Regions from separate parts of the Pseudolabrys taiwanensis genome, predicted to be linked through region 2. Evidence: predicted binding sites of a transcription regulator. Region 2 holds the regulator's gene; each other region holds the start of a gene.
What was found. The regulator PhoB, encoded in region 2, activates phosphate uptake and scavenging genes when phosphate is short. The targets are predictions, from matches to a motif close to TGTCATNNANCTGTCAT.
Positions count from the first base shown of each region.

Region 1 (4,770 bases), 1.9 Mb from region 2:
CGGCTTCTTGGCGGCGAGTTCGATCAGCGCGTTCACGTCGCCGAACGCCACGTCATAAGTGCCGTTGGCGACCAACGGCACGCCGGCGCCCGAGCCGTTGCCCTGGTCCATGACGACCTCGAGGCCCTCGGCTTTGAAGTAGCCGCGATCGTCGGCAAGGAAGAACCAGCCCTGGGGGCCCTGATACTTCCAGTTCAGCACCATCTTCAGTTTGGTCGTCGCCGCCGCCGGGGCGCTGAGCGCCACCGGAATACAAAGCGTGGCGGCCAAAGCCAGCAGGCCGTTGCGAAACAGCTTCATGAGAGAGGCTCCCGAGGATTTAGAGACGTGATTGGGTCCGGCTGGTGCAGAAAACTGTTGCCTCATTTCTAGGCGGGGTACGCCGATGACGCGGTCATGGGGCATCCGAGAATCCTGCAAGTATCTGTAGGAATGTAAGTTTCCGCTCTTGGGCGGACCGGAAGGACCCTGCTGTGCAAGCCCTGTGCCTTTCCCCCATATCGCGCCGCAGCAGAACCCTAGCGGGCGCGAGTGCATCAATCTGCCGCTAAAAATTTGCTAGAGTGGTGCCGAAAAGGCAGCGCTCGAAAAATGGACGCTTGAAATGAAGCACTTGCGAATTTTCCACTATGTCGACGAGGTCGCGCGCTGTGGATCGATCCGCAAAGCGGCCGAACAGCTCAACGTCACCTCATCGGCGGTCAACCGGCGCATTCTCGATCTCGAGGAGGAACTCGGCGAACCGATCTTCGAGCGGCGTGCGCGCGGCGTGCGACTCACGGCGGCCGGTGAGGTTTTCATCAACTTCGTGCGCGAGCACGAGGGCGATGTGGAGCGCATGAAGTCGCAGATCGAGGACCTCAAGGGGTTGCGCCGCGGTACGGTGCGTTTCGCCTGCAGCCAGGCCTTGGCCCACGACTTCCTGCCGCGCGAGGTCGCTGCGTTTCGCAAGCAATACGCGTCGGTCAGTTTCGACGTGAAGGTGCTCGATCACGAGAGAGCGGTGGCGGCGCTCGCGGCCTACGACGTCGATCTGTTGTTAGTCTTCAGGCCGCCCTACCTCGCCAACCTCCAGCCGCTGATGACGCTCGAGCAGCGGTTGGTGGCGATTATGCACGAGCGCCATCCCTTGGCGGAGAAGAAGACGTTGCGTCTGCGCGACTGTCTGCGTTATCCAGTGGCGCTGCCCGAGCGCGGCTTCGGCGGACGCCAACTGCTCGATGAGTTCTGCGCGCGGAGCGGTCTACGCTTCCAGATCGCGGCCGAGTCCAATTCCTTTGAATTTCTGCGCAGCCTCATCGGCCACGGTGACCTGATCACGTTTCAGATCCAGATCGGTGCGCCGGCGGAGAACGATAAATTCGGCATGGTTACGCGCGACATCGACGATCGCGATCTACCGACGGCCAATCTCGTGCTCGGCCAGCTGCGCGGACGCAATCTGCCGGTACCCACCGCGGTATTTGCGGACCGGTTGGCGCGCTCGCTCGAGGCGGCGCGCGCGAAGATCGGCGTTTGAGGCGTTCGGTGGCTGGAACTGCCCGGCTGTGGCTGGCGCCTGCTACGCCAGCATAGCGTCGTGCCTGTCACACCGGCGTCATTGAGAGCGATGACTTTGCCTCCCTCGCTCCTCCATCGCAAAGTCGCCGATGAATTTCTCCCAGCGGTTCTCGTTCTTGTTTTCGGCGCCGAGCTTCGACGCCGACGATCTTGAAGGCCTGCGTGTCCAACAGATCATGGCCGCGATCGAGCGGCTCGGCTTCGAGGTCGTACGCGCACGCCGGATCGAGGACGCCGAAATCGCCGTCCAGACCGATGCGGCGATCGGTTGTCTGGTCGTCGATTGGGGAAAGAAGGGCCTTGAGGGCAAGGCGGCGTCGCTCATCAATGTCATGCGCCGGCGCGGGCTGGAAATGCCCATCGTGTTGCTGGTGCGGCGCGCGCGTTTCGAGGACGTGCCGGTCGAGGTGCTAGACTTCATTGACGGTTATGTCTTCCTCGCCGAGGAGACGCCGGAGTTCATCGCCCGCAATCTCGTCAGCCGACTCACGCAATACGCGGAGACGCTGAAGACGCCATTCTTCGGCGCCTTGGTCGATTATGCCGAAGAGGGCAATCAACTCTGGACCTGCCCGGGGCACAATGGCGGCGTATTTTACAGCCGCAGCCCAATCGGCCGCATTTTCAAGGAACATCTCGGCGACGCGGTCTTCCGCGACGATCTCGACAACTCCATCCTCGAACTCGGCGATCTGCTCACGCACGAAGGCCCCGCGTTGCGGGCGCAAAAGGAGGCTGCCGCCATCTTCAAGGCGGAGCGCACGTACTTCGTCCTCAACGGCACGTCGGCATCCAATAAGATCTCGCTGTCGGCGTTGATCGCCGATGGCGATCTCGTGCTGTTCGACCGCAACAATCACAAGGCGGCGCATCATGGCGCGCTGCTGCTCGGCGGCGGCATCCCGATCTATCTGCCGACCGACCGCAACGCCCACGGTTTGATTGGGCCGATCGACGTCGCGGCGCTGGATGAGAACGCGATCCGCGAGGCCATCCGCGCCAATCCGTTGGTCAAGGATCCCGAGGCGTGGCGGAAGCCGAGGCCGTTCCGCGCCGCGGTCATCGAGCAATGCACCTATGACGGCACGATCTACAGCGCGCAGGAGATCCTCGCGCGCATCGGGCCGCTGTGTGACTACATCCTGTTCGATGAAGCCTGGGCCAGCTTCATGGCCTTCCATCCGATCTATGCCGGCCGTTTCGCCATGGGGCTCCAGGGGCTCGACGATGCCTCGCCCGGCATCATCGCGACGCAATCCACGCATAAGCAGTTGGCGAGTTTCTCGCAAGCCTCGCAGATCCACATTAAGGATAGCCATATCCGTGGGCAGCGACGGCGTGTCGAACACCGTCGCTTCAACGAGAGCTTCCTTCAGCACGCCTCGACGTCGCCGTTCTACCCACTGTTCGCCTCTCTCGACGTCGGCGCGCAGATGATGAAAGGGCGGTCTGGCGAGGTTCTGTGGGACGACACGATCCGGCTCGGCATTGAACTGCGCAAGAAGCTGCGCGCGGTGCAGCGCGAGTTCGAGCGCAAGGAGCAGGACCCGGCGCGGCGCTGGTTCTTCGATCCGTTCGTGCCGGACGTCGTGCGGCTGCCCGACGCGGCGCGAGAGGGCGGCGTGCACGAAGTCGCTTGGGAGAGCGTGTCGACCGATGCGCTGGCGAGCCACGCGCACTTTTGGGAATTCGCGCCGGGCGCCGCGTGGCACGGCTTCAAGTCCGCGGCGCCCGGATTTGCCATCACCGATCCGAACAAGTTGACGCTGCTCACGCCGGGCTTCAACCGCTCCACCGGAGAATATGAAGCGCACGGCATCCCCGCGCCGATCGTCGCGCAATTCCTGCGCGAGAACCGCGTGGTGCCGGAGAAGAACGATCTCAATTCGTTGCTGTTCCTGCTCACGCCGGGGGTCGAGGCCAGCAAGGCCGGGACTCTGGTCAGCACGCTGGTCGCCTTCAAGCGGCTGCACGACGACAACGTTCTGCTCGATCAAGCCATCCACGAATTCGTCGCCGTCCGGCCCAAGCGCTATCGCGGCGTGCGGCTGCGCGACCTCTGCACCGAAATGCATTCGTTCTTCCGCTCGTGCGGTGTCAGCGCCTTGCAGCAGGCGCAATTCGCCGCCGAGCATCTACCGGAGCCGGCGATGACGCCCTACGAAGCGGGGCGGGAACTTGTCCGCAACAATGTCGACTATCTGCCGATCGACGAGATCGAAGGGCGCATCGCCGCCACCTTGTTCGTCGTTTATCCGCCCGGCATTGCGACCATCGTCCCCGGCGAGCGGCTCGGCCCAAAGGCGCGGCCGATGATCGACTATCTCAAGACGTTCGAGCGCAGCAGCAATCTGTTCCCCGGCTTCGACACCGAGATTCAAGGGCTCTATCGCGAAGTCGACGCGGCCGGAAACACCCGGTTCTATACCTATGTCGTCCGCGAATAGGTCGCGGCAACGGCTCGCATGACGCCGACTGCGCCGCCGATCACCGTGCGTCCGTCACGGGACGACGATGTCGACGCGATGCTGGCGATCTATCGCCACCATATCGCGCGCGGCGTCGATCCGCGTTACGCGCATGAGAGCGAGCCGATGCAGCCGGACGATATCAAGCGCCGGCGCAAGACCATGCGCAAGAACCGCCTGCCGCATGTCGTGGCCGATCGCGGCGGCGTCGTGGTCGGCTACGCCTATGCGGTGATGTTCCGGCGCCGGCCGGCCTATCGCTTCACGGTGAAGCATTCGATCTACGTGCATCCCGACCACCTGCATGCCGGCATCGGCCGGATGCTGCTCAGCGCCATCGTCGATGCCTGCGCTGCTGCCGGATACCGGCAGATGATCGGCTATATCGATGCGGCGAACGAGCCGTCGCTCCGGCTGCATGAGGCTGCCGGCTTCCAGCGCGTCGGGTATCTGCCGTCGGTTGGCTACAAGTTCGGCCACTGGACCGACGTGGTCATGGTCCAGCGCTCGCTTGGGTCCGGCGGCGCGTCGGCGCCCGATGTCTGGCCGACCGCGCCGGCGGGCGATGATTAGATCGCCGACAGGCCTTCAGCTCTTGGCCGCGGCCATCACAAGCATGGTCAGCCACTCGACGGCTGCCGCGGGCTTTTCCGAGCCTTCCCGCTCGATCGTGACGTCATAGCGGATCGAGATCTGCCCACCGCCGCGGTGGCTCAACTCCGCGAGCACAAAACGGCCGCGC
Region 1 covers NZ_CP031417.1:2,764,732-2,769,501, reverse strand. Annotated here, with positions in the region: gene DW352_RS13250 (ABC transporter substrate-binding protein) at 1-300, opposite strand, end outside; gene DW352_RS13245 (LysR family transcriptional regulator) at 605-1,519, shown strand; gene DW352_RS13240 (Orn/Lys/Arg family decarboxylase) at 1,650-4,007, shown strand; gene DW352_RS13235 (GNAT family N-acetyltransferase) at 4,026-4,601, shown strand; gene DW352_RS13230 (MaoC family dehydratase) at 4,617-4,770, opposite strand, start outside.
Region 1: the regulator PhoB is predicted to act here: its motif matches at 1,585-1,601, upstream of DW352_RS13240 (Orn/Lys/Arg family decarboxylase).

Region 2 (4,770 bases):
AGCGCTTCGGCGCGATCGCGCCGATCTACGGCACCATCGTCACTTCGGTCATCGCCATGCTGATCGCGGTTCCGGTCGGTCTGTTCATCGCGATGTTCCTGACCGAGCTGTGCCCGATGTGGCTGCGCCGCCCGATCGGCATCGCCATCGAGTTGCTCGCCGGCATCCCCAGCATCATCTACGGCATCTGGGGCCTGTTCGTGTTCGCCCCTTTCCTACAGCAATATGTGCAGCCGTTCCTGATCGAGGTGTTCGGCAACGTTCCGGTGCTGTCGACGCTGTTCGCCGGCCCGCCTTACGGCATCGGCGTGCTGACCGCCGGTCTGATCCTCGCCATCATGGTGTTGCCCTTCATCACCTCGATCTCGCGTGACGTGTTCGAGGCGGTGCCGCCGGTGTTGAAAGAAGCGGCCTACGGCCTCGGATGCACCACCTGGGAAGTCGCCCGTTACGTCGTGCTGCCCTATACCCGCGTCGGCGTCATCGGCGGCGTCATGCTCGGCCTTGGCCGTGCGCTCGGCGAAACCATGGCGGTGACCTTCGTCATCGGCAATGCCCACCACATATCCGGCTCGATCCTGGCGCCGGGCACGACGATCTCGGCGACCATCGCCAACGAATTCACCGAGGCCGTCGGCGATCTCTACACCTCCTCGCTGATCGCGCTCGGTCTGATCCTCTTCGTCATCACCTTCATCGTTCTCGCCTTCGCGCGACTGATGCTGATGCGCCTCAATGCCAAGGTGGGAGGCTAACGCCATGGCGCTTTACGACACCCGCCGCGCCCGCAACAAGTTGGCCGTCGGCCTTGCGATCGCCGCAACCCTCTTCGGCCTTGCTTGGTTGGTGCTGATCCTTGCGGTCCTGCTCTGGGAAGGCTTCAGCGGCCTGTCCCTGCGCGTCTTCACCGAGATGACGCCGCCGCCTGGCGCGGCCGGTGGTCTGCTAAACCCGATCATGGGCAGCCTGATCATGACCGTCATCGCGGTCGTGATCGGTACGCCGCTGGGCATGCTCGCCGGCACGTACATGGCGGAGTACGGGCGCTACGATAAACTCACCGCAGTGGTGCGTTTCATCAACGACATCCTGCTCAGCGCTCCGTCGATCGTCGTCGGTCTGTTCGTCTATGAGATCGTCGTGGCGCAGATGGGCCACTTCTCCGGCTGGGCCGGGGCCATCGCCCTCGCCGTCATCGTGGTGCCGGTGGTGGTTCGCACGACCGAGGACATGCTGACTCTCGTGCCCGACACGCTGCGCGAAGCAGCCGCCTCGATCGGTTTGCCGCGTTCGCTGATGATCAAGAAAGTCGCCTACCGCGCCGCGCGCGCCGGCATGGTCACCGGCGTGCTGCTAGCCGTGGCGCGCATCTCCGGCGAAACCGCTCCGCTGTTGTTCACCGCGCTCAACAATCAGTTCTGGAGCATGAACATGAATGCGCCGGTGGCCAGCCTGCCGGTCGTGATCTTCCAGTTTGCGCTGAGTCCCTACAAGGACTGGCAGGAACTGGCGTGGACCGGCGCTCTCATCATCACCCTGGCGGTGCTGGCGCTTAGCATCACCGCACGTTCCCTCGCGGCACAGAGAAAGTCATGAACAGCGTAGCATCGTTCACCGTTCCGACCGTCAACAATGCGCCGATCAACGTCGAAGGTTTGACGGAGAAGATCTCCGTGCGCGATCTCGACTTCTTCTATGGCGAGCATCGTGCGCTGAAGAATATCAACGTGCCGCTCTATAAGGGTAAGGTCACGGCGTTCATCGGTCCGTCCGGCTGCGGCAAGTCCACGCTGCTGCGAATCCTGAACCGCATGTACGATCTCTATCCGAACCAGCGCGCCGCTGGTCACGTCCGCTTGGATAACGAAGATATCCTGGCGCCGTCGCAGGATCTCAACCTGCTGCGCGCGAAGGTCGGCATGGTGTTCCAGAAGCCGACGCCGTTTCCGATGACGATCTACGAGAACATCGCCTTCGGCATCCGGCTTTATGAGAAGCTGTCTAAGTCGGAGCTCGACGACCGCGTCAAGAGCGCCCTTGAGCGGGCCGCGCTGTGGAACGAGGTCAAGGACAAGCTCAACGCCAACGGACAATCGCTGTCGGGCGGCCAGCAACAACGTCTGTGCATTGCCCGCACGGTCGCCGTGCGCCCCGAGGTGATCCTCTTCGACGAGCCGTGCTCGGCGCTTGATCCCATCTCGACGGCCAAGATCGAAGAGCTGATCGACGAGCTCAAGGACGATTACACGATCGCGATCGTCACCCACAATATGCAGCAGGCGGCGCGCGTCTCCGACTTCACGGCCTTCATGTATCTCGGCGAAATGGTCGAATTCGACGAGACCACCAAGATCTTCACGACCCCGACCGATCGTCGCACTCAGGATTATATCACCGGCCGCTTCGGCTAGCGCGCGACAAGAGCGCGAAGGACAACGACAAATGACCGACCAGCAACATACCGCGAAAGCCTTCGATTCCGACTTGCAGGACTTGTCCCGCATGGTTGCCGAGATGGGCGGACTTGCCGAAAAGCAGGTGGCCGAAGCCGTTGCCGCTCTGGCCCGGCGCGACACCGCGCTGGCGCAGCGCATCACCGAGGCCGACACCAGCATCGATAAACTGCAGCACGAGATCGAGGAAAAGGCGGTTCTCACCATCGCACGTCGTCAGCCGATGGCGGTCGACCTGCGCGAGATCGTTGGCGCGTTGCGCCTTGCCAACGATCTGGAGCGTATCGGCGATCTCGCCAAGAACATTGCCAAACGCGTCATTGCGCTGAATGCGGAATTTCCCCCGCCGAAGCTGATCCGCGGCGTCGAGCACATGACCGATCTACTGCTCGAGCAGCTCAAGACGGTGCTCGATGCTTATGTGCGCCGCGACATCAGCAAGGCGCTGTCGGTGTGGCGCGGCGATGAAGAGATCGACGCGGTGTGCACCTCGGTGTTCCGTGAGCTGCTCACCTATATGATGGAAGACCCGCGCAACATCACCTTCTGCATCCACCTGATGTTCTGCGCGAAGAATATCGAACGCATGGGCGATCACGCCACCAACATCGCCGAGACCGTGCATTACATCATCGAAGGGCGCCCGATTGCCGACAAGCGGCCGAAGGGCGACACCACGACCATCCCGGCGTTGCGTGCGGCGGGGGAGTAACCGCGAGACCATAAGATGAGCGCCCGCATCCTGATCGTCGAAGACGAGGAGCCGCTGACGATGCTCCTCCGCTATAATCTCGAAGCGGAGGGATACGAGGTCGAAACCGCCGCCCGCGGCGATGAGGCCGATACCCGCCTGAAAGAAGCGACCCCCGACCTGGTCGTGCTCGATTGGATGCTGCCGGGCCTCTCCGGCATCGAGCTTTGCCGTCGTCTGCGGGCCCGCCCCGAAACACGGCAATTGCCCATCATCATGCTCACCGCGCGAGGCGAGGAGAGCGAGAAGGTGCGCGGTCTGGCGACCGGCGCCGACGATTATATCGTCAAACCGTTCTCGGTGCCGGAACTGCTTGCGCGTGTGCGCGCGCTGCTGCGCCGGGCCAATCCAGAGCGGGTCGCCAACGTGTTGACCATCGGCGATCTCGAGCTCGACCGTGAAAAGAAACGCGTCTCGCGTTCGGGCCGTGCGATCGATCTCGGCCCGACCGAGTATCGCCTGCTCGAGTTCCTAATGGAGCGTCCGGGTCGCGTGTTCTCGCGCGAGCAGTTGCTCGACGGCGTCTGGGGTTCGGACATCTACATCGATGAGCGGACCGTCGACGTCCATGTCGGCCGTCTGCGCAAGGCGATCAATCGTGGCCAAGCCGCCGATCCGATACGGACCGTGCGCGGCGCCGGCTACGCGCTCGACGACCGCTTCGGGCGGATGAACTAGTGCGCGCTTATCCCTCCCCCGCTCGCGGGGAGGGTGGCGAGCGAAGCGAGCCGGGTGGGGGTCGCTTTCAATTGCGACGTTACTCACCCCCGGCGCTGCGCGCCGGACCCTCCCCTTTCAGGGAAGGATAAGAAAGCAAAAACAAAAAGGCCGGGCAGTGCGCCCGGCCTTTTTCGTGATCGGTTGATTGCGCTCAGCCTCTGAATGCCCGCTTCTCACGTCGGCGATCATTGGCCGGCTGATAGGCCACGCGGCAGTGGAACGAGCAGTAAGGTTGTTCGTTCGAGGTGTCGCCGCCGCAGAAGAAGAAGTCCGACGCGCCCGGATCACCCACCGGCCAGCGGCAGGTATGCTCGTTGAGCTGCAGCAACGTCTTGCGCTGCTCCGTCGGAATTTCGATCAGTTCCGGCTCGGGCTCCGGCTCGTACTCGTAAGCGAGCGCGGTATTGCCGCGGACTGCCGGCCGCGAAACGCGCAGCATGTGACCGGAAGAGCGCGCTTTACGCGGCCGCGGCGCGGCCGAGGACGGGCTCTTGGCGCGGCCGGAGAGGCCCAGGCGATGCACCTTGCCAATCACCGCGTTGCGGGTGATGCCGCCAAGCTCGGCCGCGATCTGACTGGCGGAAAGCCCGTCCGACCACAGCTTCTTGAGAAGTTCGACCCTCTCGTCCGTCCAGCCCATCGGTATTCTCCCAGGCGCCCTAGCCTTGGTTAGAATCCATCCCCGACGACCGGTGCCTCCCCAAGCGGGCACCCGGACGCGTACGCTCCAGGGATGAACTAGAAATCTATCTCGCCGTACGAAATGTCGTACTGACTTGACCAAAACGCTACAATATGGGGTGACTCGCGTGCAAGCACCGCGCGGGCCCAAACCGCAGCTACCAA
Region 2 covers NZ_CP031417.1:4,653,232-4,658,001, forward strand. Annotated here, with positions in the region: gene pstC (phosphate ABC transporter permease subunit PstC) at 1-755, shown strand, start outside; gene pstA (phosphate ABC transporter permease PstA) at 760-1,596, shown strand; gene pstB (phosphate ABC transporter ATP-binding protein PstB) at 1,593-2,411, shown strand; gene phoU (phosphate signaling complex protein PhoU) at 2,443-3,165, shown strand; gene phoB (phosphate regulon transcriptional regulator PhoB) at 3,181-3,882, shown strand; gene DW352_RS22170 (GcrA family cell cycle regulator) at 4,076-4,564, opposite strand.

Region 3 (4,770 bases), 530 kb from region 2:
AAGGCCGAATAGAGCCGCGCGTTATCGTCGCGCTGCGCCGCGCCCGTCGTCACGCGCCAGCTGAGAAACAAAATGCCGCCGGGCTTGACGATGTCGATCAACCGCCGCACCGACGGCGCGATTTCATTGACCGGCAGATGCATCAGCACCGTTTCGCACAGCACGTTGTCGAACGAGTTGGCGGCGATCGGCGTCAGCGCCGGCAAGGCGGCCGCGCCAAACTTGGCGCCTGGATAACGCCGCCGCGCTTCCTTCAGCAGTCCCTGCGACGCGTCGTAACCCACCGCGGGATAGCCATTGGCGTTCAGCCAATCGACTTCGCGGCCGCTGCCGCAGCCGATGTCGGCGGTCGACGCTTTCTTGAAATAGAGACGGATGAGCGCGTGCAGATCGGCCGGGGGCGGCTGGTCGTGCCAATCCTTGGCGTAGTCGGCGGCAGCGGAATCGTAAGCGGCAAGGGTGGCGCGGTCCATACGCGCCACTTCTAGCTCAAGCGCCGGCTGACTGCCCCTTCATGGCTGCAAGTCTGTCCCGCGCCGCGTCGCGGTGTTCGGGCCGGATATGACTGGTGACGAGCTTGATCGCCGCGGCAAGCACGGCGGCATCGTCGGTGAAGCCGAGCAGCGGCAGCATGTCGGGAATGGCGTCGAACGGCAGCACGAAATATGCGAGCGCGCCGACGAGCGACGCCTTCACCGGCAACGGCGTCGCGCGGTCGAAGGCGCAGTAATAGGCGGTGAGCAGATCTTCGGCGAACGGCACCTGCGCCAAGACAACGCCGAACTTGCGCCAGAAGTTGCGGCGCAGCGTTTCGTCGTTCGTTTCGTCGCGCGTTTCATCGCTCTTGTCGCGATGCCAGAAGGCGGTGCGTGCGGTGGCCATGGTCCCTATGTGGTTTCGCGGCGCGCGCGCCGCAAGCACCTACCCTCTCCCCTTGTGGGAGAGGGTGGCGAGCGAAGCGAGCCGGGTGAGGGGTCGGCGCTTCAATGAAAGGCAGGCCCCTCACCCGCCCTCGCTCACTTCGTCGCTCGGGCACCCTCTCCCGCAAGGGGAGAGGGGAAGCGAGCAAGCGGCGCAGCCTGAATTACGACCCCGCGATCCTATCCATCGCCTCGGCGAGCTTGATATCGAGCGCCGTGACGCCGCCGGCGTCGTGCGTGGCGAGCGTTACCTCGACCGTTTTGTAGACGTTGAACCACTCCGGGTGGTGGTCCATTTTTTCGGCCACCAGCGCCGCGCGGGTCATGAAGCCGAAGGCCGCGTTGAAATTCTTGAACACGAATGTCTTCGTGATGGCGTCGCGGCCGGGCACGTCGGCCCACCCCTCGAGCTTGCTCAAGGCGGCCTTGCGGGCATCCGGACCGAGTTTCTGTGCCATGATCGACCTCAATGCGCGCCGCCGCGGAAACCCTCGCAATGGGTTCGCACCGATATTACCTTTAACGGGCTGCGCTGACAGTACGAGGCTTCCATGTCCTGGTCATTGAGCATCGGCAAGGTGGCGGGCACGGTGGTGCGCATCCACCTGACCTTCCTGCTGTTTCTTGCCTGGATTTTCGCGGCCAGCTACGCCTCGGGCGGCTCGGCCACCGCCTGGGACAGCCTGCTGTTCATGGTGCTGCTGTTCCTCTGCGTGCTGCTGCATGAATTCGGCCACATCTTCACCGCGCGCGCCTTCGGCGTGCAAACGCCCTATGTGACGCTGCTGCCGATCGGCGGCGTCGCGCAGCTCGAGCGCATCCCGGAAGAGCCGGGCCAGGAATTCCTGATCGCGATCGCCGGGCCGCTGGTGAACGTCGCCATCACGCTGCTGCTCATCGTTGCCTTTGGCGCGGACCTGCAGATGAGCGCCGCGACGTCAGTCGACAATACGGCGATCCCGCTGGTCAACCGCCTTGCCGCGGTGAACCTGTTCCTGGCGCTGTTCAATCTGATCCCGGCGTTCCCGATGGACGGTGGCCGCGTGCTGCGCGCGCTGCTCGCCAGCCGCTTCGGCTACGTGCGCGCGACCGGCATCGCCGCATCGATCGGCCAGTTCGTCGCCTTCGTGCTCGGCTTCATCGGCCTTCTGGCGAACCCGATCCTGATCTTCATCGCCATCTTCGTGTATCTCGCCGCCGCGTCGGAAGCGCACATGGTGTCCTTACGCGCCGTATCGCGCGGCGTGCCGGTGAGCCACGCCATGATGACGCAGTTCGCGACTTTGTCGCCCGAGGCGCATATCGACGAGGCGGTGCAGACTTTGCTGCAAACCAGCCAGGGCGAGTTCCCGGTGGTGGACGGCGCGGGCAAGCCGGTCGGCGTCCTCGATCGCGCCGCGCTGGTGCGTGCGCTCAAGACGCTCGGTCCCGACGCGCGTGTCGGTGACGCGATGACGCCCGACGTGCCGGTGATCGGCTATCGCTCGACGCTGGAGCAGGCCTTCAAGTTGTTGCAGGAGAAGTCGGCTCCCGCCGTGGCGGTCACCGACAGCGCCGGCAGGCTTACTGGACTCATCACCAGCGAAACCATCGCCGAGATGATGATGCTGCAAGAGGCCATGCCGGACGGCGTCAAGCTCGGACCGTGGAGCAAGCCGCAGGGGGTGTAGCGCCACCGCCGAGACGGCGTCGACGGCATATGCTGTGCGGTGTCACCCCCGTGTCATCTGGGCGTCGACGGACTGTCAGCACCGCCGCCCACTGTCACGCTTCCAATTCGAAACTGGAGGCAGACATGGGCATCATCACCACACGCCGGCGTTTTCTCAGCACCACCGCCGCGGCAGCGGCTTTCACCGGCCTTGGCGGCGTTGCCGCTCCCTTTGTCAGCCGCGCCAATGACCGGCCCCTTGTCAGCCACGGCGTGCAGTCGGGCGACGTGACCACCGATAGCGGCATGGTCTGGGCGCGCGCCGACCGCCCCTCGCGCATGCTGGTCGAATGGTCGACCACCGACAGCTTCAAGAACGGCCGCCAGGTCGCTTACGTCGACGCGCTGCCGGAAAGCGACTTCACCGCCAAGCTGCTGCTCGAAGATCTGCCGGCGGCGCAGGACATTTTCTATCGCGTGCGCTTCCAGGATCTCTCGTCGCCGGCCATTGTCGGCGAGCCGGTCACCGGCCGCTTCCGCACCGCGCCGGCCGATCGCCGCTCCATCAGCTTCGTGTGGTCGGGCGACACCGTCGGCCAGGGCTGGGGCATCGACGAAGCCCGCGGCGGCATGCGCACCTACGAAACCATCCGCAAGAACCGCCCCGACTTCTTCATTCACAACGGCGACAACATCTACGCCGACGGCCCGATCCAATCCGAGGTGAAGCTCAAGGACGGCACGATGTGGAAGAACATCGTCACCGAGGACAAGTCGAAGCCGGCGGAGACGCTCGCCGAATTCCGCGGCGCCTATAAATATAACCTCATGGACAAGAATTTCCGCGCCCTCTACGCCGAGGTGCCGGTGTTCACGCAGTGGGACGACCACGAAGTGTTCAACAACTGGTGGCCGGGCGAGCCGATGAGCCGCGCCGAACTGGTCGCCAAGAAATACGTCGAGAAGAACGACCTCATCATCGCCGCGCGCGCGGCCCGCGCCTTCCACGAATACATGCCGATGCGCGAGACGATCGCCGAAGCCGGCCGCGTCTACCGCAAGATCGCCTACGGCCCGATGCTCGACGTGTTCATGCTCGACATGCGCAGCTATCGCGGGCCGAACGCCGAAGGCATGGAGGACAAATACGGTCCGGCCGCCTACTTCCTCGGGCCGACCCAGATGGCCTGGCTCAAGCGAGAACTCTTGAACTCGAAGGCGACGTGGAAGGTGATCGCCGCCGACATGCCGATCAGCCTCAAGGTGGTCTATGACGGCGTCAAGAAGTGGGGCGTCGAGGCGGTGGCGCAGGGCGACAACGGCGCGCCGCGCGGCCGCGAGCTGGAGATTGCCGACCTCCTGTCGTTCATCAAGCACGCCGGCGTGAAGAACACGGTGTGGCTGACCGCCGACGTGCACTACACCGCCGCGCATTACTACGATCCGAACAAGGCGGCGTTCCAGGACTTCGAGCCGTTCTGGGAATTCGTGTCCGGTCCGCTGCACGCCGGCACCTTCGGCCCCAACGACCTCGACGCCACCTTCGGGCCGCAGCTCGTCTACATCAAGGCGCCGAGCAAGGAGCAGGGCCAGAACCTGCCGCCGAGCGACGGCTACCAGTTCTTCGGCCATGTCGGCATCGACGGCACGACCCAGCAGATGACCGTCACGCTGAAGGACCTCGACGACAAGGCGCTGTGGGCCAAGACGCTGGATCCAGTGTTCGGCTAAACGCCGGTCGATGACGGCACGATCAGCCCGCCGCGGCGCCTCGCGCGCAGCGGCGGGCGCTTCATTCGGAACGGTATTGTTTGTTTTATATTTTGCGCCCGGCATAGACGCCGATACCGACGGTTGATCTGCCTCAACGCGCAAGCCCGTCGGCATTTTAGCGTCGCACCGTTCTTGCAGGGTGCGACCATGATCATCACGCCATCCGGGAAGCCTTCGCCGAACCGCAACACGTCCTTCGTCACGGCGCTGCTCGCCGCCACACTGCTCGCCGCATCGGCGGCGCAGGCGCGCGATGTGCGCCTCTACGTGCTGGCGCCGCAACCGCCGGCATCGCTGAAGACGGTCGAGACGCAAGGCTCGGACAAACCGGCCTATGCGCACTCCTATGCGCTGTCCTACGATGCGCTCGAGCATAACATCCGCAACGAGATCAAGAAGACCGATATCGATCTCGGCGGCACGGTC
Region 3 covers NZ_CP031417.1:4,124,341-4,129,110, reverse strand. Annotated here, with positions in the region: gene DW352_RS19580 (class I SAM-dependent methyltransferase) at 1-473, opposite strand, end outside; gene DW352_RS19575 (YkvA family protein) at 490-882, opposite strand; gene DW352_RS19570 (4a-hydroxytetrahydrobiopterin dehydratase) at 1,085-1,378, opposite strand; gene DW352_RS19565 (site-2 protease family protein) at 1,472-2,590, shown strand; gene DW352_RS19560 (alkaline phosphatase D family protein) at 2,716-4,302, shown strand; gene DW352_RS19555 (hypothetical protein) at 4,492-4,770, shown strand, end outside.
Region 3: the regulator PhoB is predicted to act here: its motif matches at 2,631-2,647, upstream of DW352_RS19560 (alkaline phosphatase D family protein).